DNA from 2 places in the Rahnella selenatireducens genome. Region 1 is predicted to be linked to the other one. Evidence: predicted binding sites of a transcription regulator. Region 1 holds the regulator's gene; the other holds the start of a gene.
The links. The regulator PurR, encoded in region 1, represses purine synthesis genes. The targets are predictions, from matches to a motif close to CANGCAAACGTTTGCNTG.

Region 1 (5,948 bases):
TTCTGGCCAGTGTTTCTGGAAACGTTCATTCCAGGCCATCAGGGTACGGTCATAATCTGCGCCGATATTGTGCCAGTCTTCCATCACGAACAATGACTCGCTGTTTTGAGCAATTTGCTGGACAGACGGCAGGCAACCGTTCGGGAAGATGTATTTATCGATCCAAGGATCGACACTCAGATTTGTTTTGTTAGAACCGATGGTGTGCAGCAGGAAAATGCCGTCAGGTTTGATATTGCGTCTGGCGACATTAAAGTAGGTGTCATAATTTTTTGGACCCACATGTTCGAACATGCCGACAGAAACAACGCGATCGAACTGATCGTTAAGATCGCGGTAATCCTGAAGCAAGATGGTGACGTCCAGGCCTTCGCAGCGTTTCTGAGCCAGTTTTTGTTGCTCGGCAGAAATTGTCACGCCGACAACGCTGACGCCATAATTGCGGGCTGCAAACTCAGACAATCCGCCCCAGCCACAACCGATATCGAGTAAACGCTGGCCCGGTTTCAGTTGCAGTTTATCGCAGATCATTTTGAGTTTAGCTTCCTGCGCTTCTTCAAGCGTCGTGGCGTCTTTCCAGTAGCCACAGGAATATTGCATATATGGGTCGAGCATCAGAGTGAATAAATCATTACCCAAATCGTAATGTTCTTTCCCAACGATCCACGCACGTTTGCGGGATTGCAGATTGGTTAGGCGTGCAGCTGCGATGCGCAGTGTATCTTTGAAATGGTGGGGGAGTTTATTTTCCAAACCTGCACGGAGAACACGCTGGAAAAATATATCAAGGCGCTCACATTCCCACCAACCATCCATATAGCTTTCACCCAGACCCAAAGAACCTTCCTGTAAAACACGCTTGAAGAAGTCAGTGTTTTTTACTTTAAGGTCGAAAGGGCGATTACCGTTAACCTGGATGTCTGCCGTAGCCAGCAATTCACTGACTATCCGATACCACTGATTGTCCTGAATGCTTTGGTCTTCTATACACGATGAACTCATAGCTTCTCCATCACTTTCTCTTCTGACTTATTAACCTGCCGGGAAAAGCAAAGGCAATTTGTGCAGGTCTTTATGAGAACAGACGACTCGCGCCACGTCCGATATTCGACACCTACAGAGGAAATTTAGAAGAACACCCGCACACAAATGGCGTGCAGGAAAATCATCCTTGAAAAATAAACCAGAATAAATAGTGTGACGCGACCCTCGCGCCGGCGCTAAGTATGTAATAAAAGTATTGTAAAAATGCTATTTTATTGGGTTTTGTTGAGTATAGGCTCGCTGGCAGGCATTCTCAATAGTTAATCGCGACGAATGAAAATGTCCATTAAGTGATTGTTACTTAAGGTCATTATTGCGATCAGTTCGCATGCCTTGCTTGCTGTTTCTGCTCCGGTTCCTGTTCACCGGATTGCCCTTCTTCCTGACGCAGTGACAGCCAGCGGCCTAAAACTACCAACAGTAGTGTAGACAGCATCGTGGTGACTGTCGCCATGAGTGGTTGCACAATAAATGCGGAAACCAGCAGACTCGCGAGGAAACACAAACCCAACTGCAGGGTATTTTGCAACGCCGCGGCCTTACCTGTATTAGCAGTAAATGGCATTAATGCATTTGCGACAACAATGGGATAAATCGCGCCATTCACCAAAGCCATCATACAGAACGGAATTAACAGGCTCATCAGCCCGGCATCAGTAAATATAGCTACGCCGAACAGACCCGCAACACTGACGCCATAACCCGCCAACAGCCACGGCAGGATCTTATTCCCATCCGTTTTACTGATCAGTACGCGACATCCAAAACCGCCCAGCAGGAAAGCAATGGTCTGAGGAACATAGCTCAGGCCAATCACGCCCGGCGAATATCCCATGTCGCTGAGAATAAATGGAGAACCGGTCAGCCACGCGAAAAAGCCAGCAGAGCAGGCGGCATAAATCATCACATTACCGCTGTAAACCCGCGAAGCAAGAAGCTTCGCGAAACCGGCTTTATCTTCAGGGGCATGAACCTCCGGTGTCTTTTCGCGCAGAGTGAACGTGGTGATCAGCAGGATAACGGCTACGCCGGTCAGCAGAACGAAAATCGCCTCCCAGTCAAAATGATTAAGAACCCATGCGCCCAGCAGAGGGGCAAGCGCGGGGGAAAGCGCCACCAGCGGCATGATGCTGGCAAAGGTTTTTTTAGCAACATCGGCAGAAAAGCGATCTACCACCAGCGCCTGCCAGGTGACGGCGGCAGCACAGACGCCGACAGCTTGCAGGAAACGTAGCGCCAACAGGGCACGGACATTCTCAACCCACAGTACGCCCAGACAACCGACGACAAAGAGCGCTAAGCCGATCAGCAATACCGGTTTGCGACCGATCTTGTCGGACAGCGGCCCCCAAACCAACTGGCCGATGGCAAAGCCGCCCAGGAAAATGCTCAGGCTGGCGCTGATCATGCCCGGGCTGGTCATCAGGCTGGTTTGCATCGCGCTGAAGGCCGGAAGGTACATATCGGTCGCTAAAAAGCCAAGCATGCTCAGCCCGGCAAGATAGAGCATAAATCCAAGTGAGGGTTTCATTATTGTCTCTTTAATTTATTTAGTGCAGATGAATTGACGCAGAAATCATATCGGATGCGGAGTTTAACGCTTGGATAACAGGCTTGTGAAACGCTAATATTTGCATTCTGCTATCAAAAATATTGAAGGCTAAACAATGTGGTCCGAATATGCACTTGAAGTCGTGGACGCCGTCGCCCGAACAGGCAGTTTCAGCGCAGCCGCGCAGGATTTGCACCGCGTGCCGTCGGCCATCAGTTATACCGTGCGCCAGCTTGAACAATGGCTGGCCGTTCCTTTATTTGAGCGCAGACACCGTGACGTTGTTCTGACGCCCGCAGGGAAAGTTTTTGTCGATGAAGCACGGATTCTGACAAAAAAAATGATAGCTACCCGTCGCCAGTGTCAGCAGGTCGCAAACGGCTGGCGCGGAGAATTACGGGTGGCCGTCGACCGTATCGTTAAACCTGCGCGGACACGGCGGCTGGTGCTGGATTTCTACCGCCATTTCCCCGATACCGAGCTCATCATTCATTCGGAAGTCTTTAACGGTGTCTGGGACGCGCTGGTCGACGGGCGGGCAGATGTCGCCATCGGTGCGACGCGGGCGATCCCCGTCGGAGGGCGGTTCAGTTTCCGCGATATGGGTTTTATGGACTGGCATTGTGTGGTTAGCGTGCAACATCCGCTGGCGCAGACGTCGGGAATACTGAATGACGATCAGTTGCGGCCTTATCCTGCGCTTTGCCTGGAAGATACATCGCGGACATTGCCGAAACGCGATACCTGGACGCTGGATAACCAGCGGCGGCTGGTGGTTCCCGACTGGACGTGTGCGGTGGAATGTCTGAACGAAGGTTTATGTGTGGGGATGATGCCGGTTCACCGCGTGACGCCGTGGATTGAACAGCGGAAATTGCAGGTACTGTCGCTGGAAAATATCTTCCCCGACAGCCCGTGCTGCCTGACGTGGGATCAGAGCAATCCGTCGCCTTCGCTGGCGTGGCTGCTGGAATACATGGGCGATACGGAAACGATGAACCGGGAATGGTTGCGCGGCTGAAAAGAAAACGCCTGCATCGCAGGCGTCGAGTGAGAATTAACGGCGGTAATCCCGATACGGGCCGTCGGCCACAGAACGGCGCTCAACCAGTTTCGGATGCACTTCAATGGTCTGCGACTCTTCGCGTTTGCTGATAATTCTGTCCAGCAGCATGGTAAAGGCCATTTCGCCCAGACGTTCTTTTGGCTGATGAACTGTCGTCAGCGCCGGTGAGAAATAGCGCGCGTTACGCACGTTATCGTAGCCAATCACGGAAATATCCTGCGGTACGCGCAGGCCCAGTTCATCGGCGGCACAAATTGCGCCCATTGCCATTACGTCGCCGCCACAGAATACGGCCGTCGGACGGTTTTTCTGCATCAGAATTTTATGCATGGCCTGATAGCCCGATTCCGGCTCAAAGTCGCCCTGAACGACCCACTCTTCACGAAGAGGAATATTAGCTTCCGTCAGTGCTTTCACAAAGCCCTGAAAACGGCCGCCGCCGGTGTTTCGCGCCAGCTGTCCCGGGATCACGCCGATATCGCGATGACCGCGTTCAATCAGATAACGTCCGGCCATATAACCGCCTTCGAACGCGTTATCGATAATGCTGTCGGTGAAATTCTTACGCGCTTCGCCCCAGTCCATCACAACCATCGGGATGGAACGGTATTCTTCAAGCATATTTAGCAATTCGTCCGGATATTCCGCGCACATCACCAGTAAACCGTCGACGCGTTTTTGCGCCAGCATTTGCAGGTAGGCCTGTTGCTTCTCCAGATTATTGTGTGAGTTACACAAAATCAGCGTATAGCCTTTTGAGAAACAGCTGTTTTCCACGGCCTCAATCACTTCGGCGAAGTAGGGCGCTTCACTGGACGTTGCCAGCAGACCGATAGTTTTTGTGTTATTGACCTTCAGGCTGCGTGCCACAGCGCTGGGTGAATAGTGTAATTCTTTGATTGCAAGGAGAACCGCGGCTCGGGTTTCTTCGGCGACGAAACGGGTTTTATTGATGACGTGCGACACGGTTGTGGTGGAAACGCCAGCGCGCTTTGCGACATCTTTAATCGTTGCCATGTAAAAAATGACTCCTGTGCTCACGTGTTTCAGCACGTTAGCATTATGTTAATCGTTTGCTTGCGTGGATTTAACTGCGGACTTCGAAAAGGGCAGTGAAATCGTTGGGTGGATTCTTCAGAGTAAGGCGTGAAATGCTCTCGGGTGAAATCGACCGGCACACAGGCGTGGTAACCGACAATTTTCACTTATAATGCAGGAAAGTGGAAGTAAAATTGTCATGAACCTACTGTGATTCAGCACAAGATTTTAAATGCGAATTATGAGAAAATGCGTTGGCACACATTTAGTGTGGCTAAACCAACGCCACAATTTGATCCGTAAGGGGGTTTGATGGACAGCAACCTGAAATTTTCTTTGATCACTACGGTCTGCGCTTTGCTCGTGATTATTGCTTTCAGCTTTACCGCAGTGATGAACTGATTTGTGCGAAAGCCGCAATAAAAAAGGGCGATTACCTATAACAGGAATCGCCCTTTTCAATTTTACGCAGTCACCCATTCCGCCGATACTCTTCCCTGCAGAAACTCTTCGTTAAATGCTATTCAATGGCTGATTAGCGAAACTTCAGACTTAACGAATTGTTTATTATCGGATTGTCTTAGGGGTCATTACCCGTCGTGCGCCTACATAATGATCTTGCCAGTAATCGTCACCCAGTGAGGTGATCTTAATGTCTTCGCCGGTGCGCGGTGACTGGATAAACTTCCCGTTTCCTACGTAAACACCGACATGGTCTGCGGCGCCGCGGTTATTAATCCGGAAGAACACCAGATCGCCGGATTCTAATTCACCCCGTTTGACCGGAGCCGCATCGCGCAAGTGGTACATTTCATTGGCTGTGCGGGGCATTTTAATACGGATCAAATCTTTGTATGCGTAGTAGACCAGTCCGCTGCAATCGAAACCTGTATTCGGTGACGTTCCGCCCCAGCGGTAAGGTTTGCCGACCTGGTGCATCAGCTTGGTCATCGCGGTTTGCTGCGCATGCTGATAACGTTTTTTGTGTGTTGCGCTGAGCGTTATCGGCTTACTGTCTTCTTCACGTAACTTTTTGCCTTTGCGGTGGCGACCATACGCTTCTTTTTTACTGGCCTTTTCACTGCTGTTTTTGGCGAGAGAACGGTTTTTCGTTTCTTTCTCTGCTTTTTTCTCAGCCCGCGTTGTCTTGAGTGTCTTTTCTTTTTTACTCTCGGCCCGCGTCGTTTTTACTGTTTTTTCAGAAGGCGTCTTTCGCTTAACCAGTTCGGTGCTTTTTACTTTCTTCTT
Region 2 (5,948 bases), 680 kb from region 1:
CCACAGCCGTATCCGCCGCGTGGTGTATGGCGCAGCGGATGCCAAAACCGGCGCCGCCGGTTCCCTGCTGGACGTTCTGCGCCATCCGGGCATGAATCATCAGGTGGAAATTCTGCCGGGCGTTTTAGCGGAAGAATGTTCAGAACAGCTGAGCGCGTTCTTTCGTTTACGCCGTAGCCAGAAAAAAGCACTGCGGCTGGCAGAGCGCGCTGCGCAAGCCGGTTATACCTCAGAAGAATAAGCCCTTTTGCCCGCTGTAAACGCTATGGCGCCAGGGCTTCTTTAGCGTCCACGACGGGATAACCCTGACCGAGCTGAGCCTGCAACGCCGCTTTCTGCGCCTGTTGCTTCTCTTTCTCCATCAGATACCCGACCAGACTGAGCTGATACCGGCGAATGTTTTCCACATAGTTGTACGCCTGCGTGCCGCGCGCGTAGCCATACGTTGTACGGCTGAAATAGCGCTTCTGGTTAAGCATGGGCAGACGTTGTTTCACATCGGCCCAGCTGTCCGGGTTGGCTTTTTGCTGCGCTGTCAGCTTACGGGCGTCGAGCATGTGGCTGTAACCCATGTTGTACGCCGCCAGCGCAAACCAGATCCGTTCATCTTCAGGAATCGATTCCGGCATCTTATCCATCAGATGCGACAGATACAGCGCGCCCCCGCGGATACTTTGCTCGGCATCGGTCCGGTCATCTACATTCAGGCCATCCGCCGTGGTGCGGGTCAGCATCATCACACCACGCACGCCAGTCGGCGATTTAGCCTGTGGATCCCAGTGTGATTCCTGATAAGCAATCGCCGCCAGCAGCCGCCAGTCAATTTTTTCCGCGTATTTTTCAAACAGCGGCTGTAAGACCGGTAGCGTGCTGTCGATGGCGTTCAGGAACGTCCGCGTATCTACATAATCAAAATCGCCGACGTGCCCGAGGTATTTCTCCTCAAGCTTCTCCAGCGTACCGTCTTCGGAAATTTGACTGAAAAAGTCCAGCATCGCCGCAGAAAGGCTGTCGTCATCCGGTTCCTTGCGGTAATACCAGGTCACCGGCTCATCTTCCGTGGCATCAAAGGCCACGGCCAGACGAGGGTAAACGCGCTGCATCAGGGCGATGGTGACGGAATCCCCCAGCGTGTAATCGAGTTTACCGTTCTCAACTTGCTGCAGCAGGTCGCGCGGCGAAAGCTTGTCCGTCGTGGTCCAGGTCAGGTCAGGGTATTTTTTGGCGGCGGCTTCCAGTGTCAGGATGTGTGCGCTGCCGGCAGAAACCACCAGCGAACCTTTTACATCCGCAAAGCTTTTCGGACGAACGGCACCCTGCCGGTAAACCAATTGCTGAGAAACGGAATAGTATTCCGGCCCGGCACGGTAGTTTTTCAGGCGCGCATTGTTGTACACCAGCCCGGAGGCCAGCATATCGGTTTTATCATTGTCCAGACTGTCGAACATGGACTCGATCGTGGTGTGCTGATTTACAACCAGTTTCACGCCCAGATAATCTGCGAAGCGTTTAGCCAGTTCATAATCGAAACCGAGATTGCCTTCCGGGGAGTCCATAAAAGTCAGTGGAGAATTGAGCGTGCTTACGCGCAATTCTCCACGGGATTTTATCTGATCCAACTGGTCGCCTTCGCCTCTGTGCCACGGGACAGCAGGCCATAAGGCCAGCGCCAGCAACAGGGCGGCAATCCCCATCAGAACATAGTTAATTTTTAGTCGCGTCAAATAGTTATCTCGCTGCAGCGCTCTTGTATTTTACGATATGCTGTGCAGTTTCTATGGTTATATCCCCAGTGCTGTCGCATTTTGCTCAACAAAACGTCAGTCTGCAACTTTATTCATATTAACCATGATCTTTGAAAGGTTATAAATGAATATCAAGAATCCCTGCGCAAACGGTTTCGTATGCCGTCAGCTTTCTTTATAATAGCCCGCGTTTTCCCCCTGTTGCGCCCAATGAAGCACTGTGGTCAGTGTCTTCGAAGACGAGAGATCTGTGATTATGGAAATACTGCGTGGTTCGCCCGCTTTGTCGGCTTTTCGCATTAATAAATTATTATCCCGCTGTCAGGAAGCACGCCTTCCGGTCAATGATATCTACGCCGAATATGTACACTTTGCCGATGTCAGCGCGCCGCTGAATTCGGACGAACAAACCAAGCTGCAACGCCTCCTGAAATACGGTCCTTCTCTCGCTGAACACGCGCCAACAGGTCGTTTACTGCTGGTTACCCCGCGCCCTGGCACCATTTCTCCGTGGTCTTCCAAGGCGACTGATATTGCACACAACTGCGGTTTATCTCAGGTTCTTCGCCTTGAGCGCGGTCTGGCGTTTTACGTTCAGGCCCCTGAACTGACCGAAGCACAATGGGCGCAGCTGGGCGCATTGCTGCATGACCGCATGGTGGAAACCGTCTTTGGCAAGCTCGAAGACGCCAGCGCGCTATTCGCTCAGCAACAGCCTGCACCGGTTCAGCATGTCGATATTCTCGGCGAAGGCCGTATCGCGCTGGAAACCGCCAATACCAAACTGGGTCTGGCGCTGGCGCAGGACGAAATTGATTACCTGATGGAAGCCTTTACGTCGTTGGGGCGCAACCCGACTGACATCGAACTGTATATGTTCGCACAGGCAAACTCAGAGCATTGCCGCCATAAAATCTTCAACGCTGACTGGATTATCGACGGCGAAACGCAGCCGAAATCCCTGTTCAAGATGATCAAAAACACCTTCGAACAGACGCCTGATCACGTGCTTTCCGCGTACAAAGATAACGCAGCCGTAATGGAAGGTTCGCAGGTCGGCCGTTTCTACGCCGATGCGAAAGACGGCCTGTACGATTTCCATCAGGAGCAGGCGCACATCCTGATGAAGGTTGAAACCCATAACCACCCGACGGCGATCTCTCCGTGGCCGGGGGCGGCGACAGGTTCCGGCGGTGAAATCCGTGACGAAGGCGCAACCGGTCGCGGTGCAAAACCAAAAGCCGGTCTGGTCGGTTTCTCCGTTTCTAACCTGCGTATTCCGGGTTTCGAACAGCCGTGGGAAGAGGACTTCGGTAAGCCGGATCGTATCGTTACCGCGCTGGATATTATGACTGACGGCCCGCTGGGCGGCGCAGCCTTCAACAACGAATTTGGTCGTCCGGCGCTGCTGGGCTACTTCCGAACTTACGAAGAAAACGTCAACAGCCACAATGGCCCTGAGCTGCGCGGTTATCACAAACCGATCATGCTGGCGGGCGGTATCGGCAACATCCGTGCTGATCACGTGCAGAAAGGTGAAATCACCGTTGGCGCGAAACTGATTGTGCTCGGCGGCCCGGCGATGAATATCGGTCTGGGCGGCGGTGCGGCTTCTTCAATGGCCTCCGGCCAGTCTGACGCGGATCTGGATTTTGCTTCCGTACAGCGCGACAACCCCGAAATGGAACGCCGTTGCCAGGAAGTGATCGACCGCTGCTGGCAGCTCGGTGAAGCCAACCCGATTCTGTTTATCCATGACGTGGGCGCAGGCGGTTTATCCAACGCGATGCCTGAACTGGTCAGCGACGGCAATCGTGGCGGCCGCTTCCAGTTGCGTGACATCCTGAACGACGAACCGGGCATGAGCCCGCTGGAAGTCTGGTGTAACGAATCGCAGGAACGTTACGTCATGGCGGTTGCACCGGCTCAGCTGGCGCAGTTCGATGCCATCTGTAAACGTGAGCGCGCGCCTTACGCGGTGATCGGTGAAGCCACAGAAGAAATGCATCTGTCTCTGGAAGACAGCCATTTCGACAACCAGCCGATTGATATGCCGCTGGACGTGCTGCTGGGTAAAACTCCGAAAATGACACGTGACGTCACCACGCTGAAAGCGAAGGGCGACGATCTCAACGGTGAAAATATTCAGATTGCCGAAGCGGTAAACCGCGTTCTGCATCTTCCTGCTGTGGCGGAGAAAACCTTCCTGATCACCATTGGCGACCGTACCGTGACCGGTATGGTGGCACGCGATCAGATGGTCGGGCCGTGGCAGATCCCGGTGGCTGACTGCGCGGTCACTACCGCCAGCCTCGACAGCTATCACGGTGAAGCGATGTCTCTGGGCGAACGTGCGCCAATCGCCTTGCTGGACTTTGCCGCTTCTGGCCGCATGGCCGTCGGTGAAGCACTGACTAACCTGGCCGCGGTCGAAATCGGCAGCCTAAAACGCGTTAAGCTTTCTGCTAACTGGATGTCTGCGGCTGGTCACCCGGGCGAAGATGCCGGTTTATATGCAGCGGTGAAAGCGGTCGGCGAAGAGCTCTGTCCGGCGCTGGGCATCACCATTCCGGTGGGCAAAGACTCCATGTCGATGAAAACCCGCTGGCAGGAAGGCAACGAACAACGCGAGATGACTTCACCGTTGTCTCTGGTCATCACAGCATTTGCCCGCGTTGAAGACGTGCGTCATACCGTGACGCCACAACTGCGCACCGATAAAGGCGACACCGCATTGCTGCTGGTGGATCTGGGTGCCGGTCACAACGCTCTGGGCGCGACGGCGCTGGCGCAGGTTTATCGTCAGCTCGGCAACACGTCAGCGGATGTGCGCAGTGCTGAACAACTCGGTGGCTTCTTCAACGCCATGCAGGCGTTGGTTTCTGAACAGAAACTGCTGGCCTACCATGACCGTTCCGACGGTGGTTTGCTGGTTACGCTGGCGGAAATGGCCTTTGCCGGTCACTGTGGGCTGACGGCGGATATCGCGACGCTGGGCAACGATTCTCTGGCGGCGCTGTTTAACGAAGAACTGGGTGCAGTGATTCAGGTTCGTGCTACTGACCGCGAAGCCGTCGAGCATACGCTGGCACAGTTTGGTCTGGCAGATTGCACGCATTACCTCGGTACAGTTGAAACCGGCGACCGCTTCATCATTACGCAGGGCGATAAGCCGGTGTACAGCGAAAGCCGCACCACGTTGCGCACCTGGTGGGCAGAAACCACCTGGCAGATGCAGCGCCTGCGCGATAACCCGGAATGTGCCGATCAGGAACATCAGGCCAAAACCAACGATCTTGATCCGGGTTTGAACGTGAAACTGAACTTTGCGCCGGATGAAGACGTGGCAGCGCCTTACATTGCGAAAGGTGCGCGTCCGAAAGTAGCCGTGCTGCGTGAGCAGGGCGTGAACTCCCACGTTGAAATGGCGGCGGCTTTCCATCGCGCTGGTTTCGATGCGGTTGACGTGCATATGAGCGATTTGCTGGCAGGTCGCCGTGATTTGCAGGACTTCCACACGCTGGTCGCGTGCGGCGGTTTCTCTTACGGTGACGTGCTGGGCGCGGGCGAAGGCTGGGCGAAGTCTGTTCTGTTTAATGAACGCGTACGTGAAGAGTTCGCTGAATTCTTCCACCGTCCGCAAACGCTGGCGCTGGGCGTGTGTAACGGGTGCCAGATGATGTCGAACCTGAAAGAGCTGATCCCGGGCGCAGAACACTGGCCGCGCTTTGTGCGCAACCTGTCTGACCGCTTCGAAGCGCGTTTCAGCCTGGTTGAAGTGACTGCCAGCCCGTCGATGTTCATGCAGGGCATGGCCGGTTCACGTATGCCAATCGCCGTTTCCCACGGCGAAGGCCATGTGGAAGTCCGTGATGCCGCGCATCTGGCGCAGATCGAACACAGCAATCTGGTGGCGCTGCGTTTCGTCGACAACAACGGTCAGGCGACTGAAAACTATCCGGCCAACCCGAACGGTTCTCCGAACGGCATCACCGCTGTCACCAACCTCTCAGGCCGCGTCACCGTCATGATGCCGCACCCTGAGCGTGTCTTCCGTACCGTCAGCAACTCATGGCATCCGGAAGAGTGGGGCGAAGACAGCCCGTGGATGCGTATGTTCCGTAACGCGCGTAAACAGCTGGGCTAAGCGCTAAATAGCCTCAGTAATAAAAATCCGCAGTGCGAAAGCCTGCGGATTTTTTT

Region 2: the regulator PurR is predicted to act here: its motif matches at 1,888-1,905, upstream of purL (phosphoribosylformylglycinamidine synthase).

What each region holds. Positions count from the first base shown of each region.
Region 1 covers NZ_JBKEZJ010000001.1:1,299-7,246, reverse strand. The annotation lists gene cfa (cyclopropane fatty acyl phospholipid synthase) at 1-1,002, opposite strand, end outside; gene punC (purine nucleoside transporter PunC) at 1,364-2,575, opposite strand; gene punR (DNA-binding transcriptional activator PunR) at 2,712-3,617, shown strand; gene purR (HTH-type transcriptional repressor PurR) at 3,654-4,679, opposite strand; gene cydH (cytochrome bd-I oxidase subunit CydH) at 5,013-5,102, shown strand; gene ACLBVC_RS00015 (C40 family peptidase) at 5,268-5,948, opposite strand, start outside.
Region 2 covers NZ_JBKEZJ010000001.1:685,624-691,571, reverse strand. The annotation lists gene tadA (tRNA adenosine(34) deaminase TadA) at 1-241, shown strand, start outside; gene mltF (membrane-bound lytic murein transglycosylase MltF) at 264-1,724, opposite strand; gene purL (phosphoribosylformylglycinamidine synthase) at 1,999-5,892, shown strand.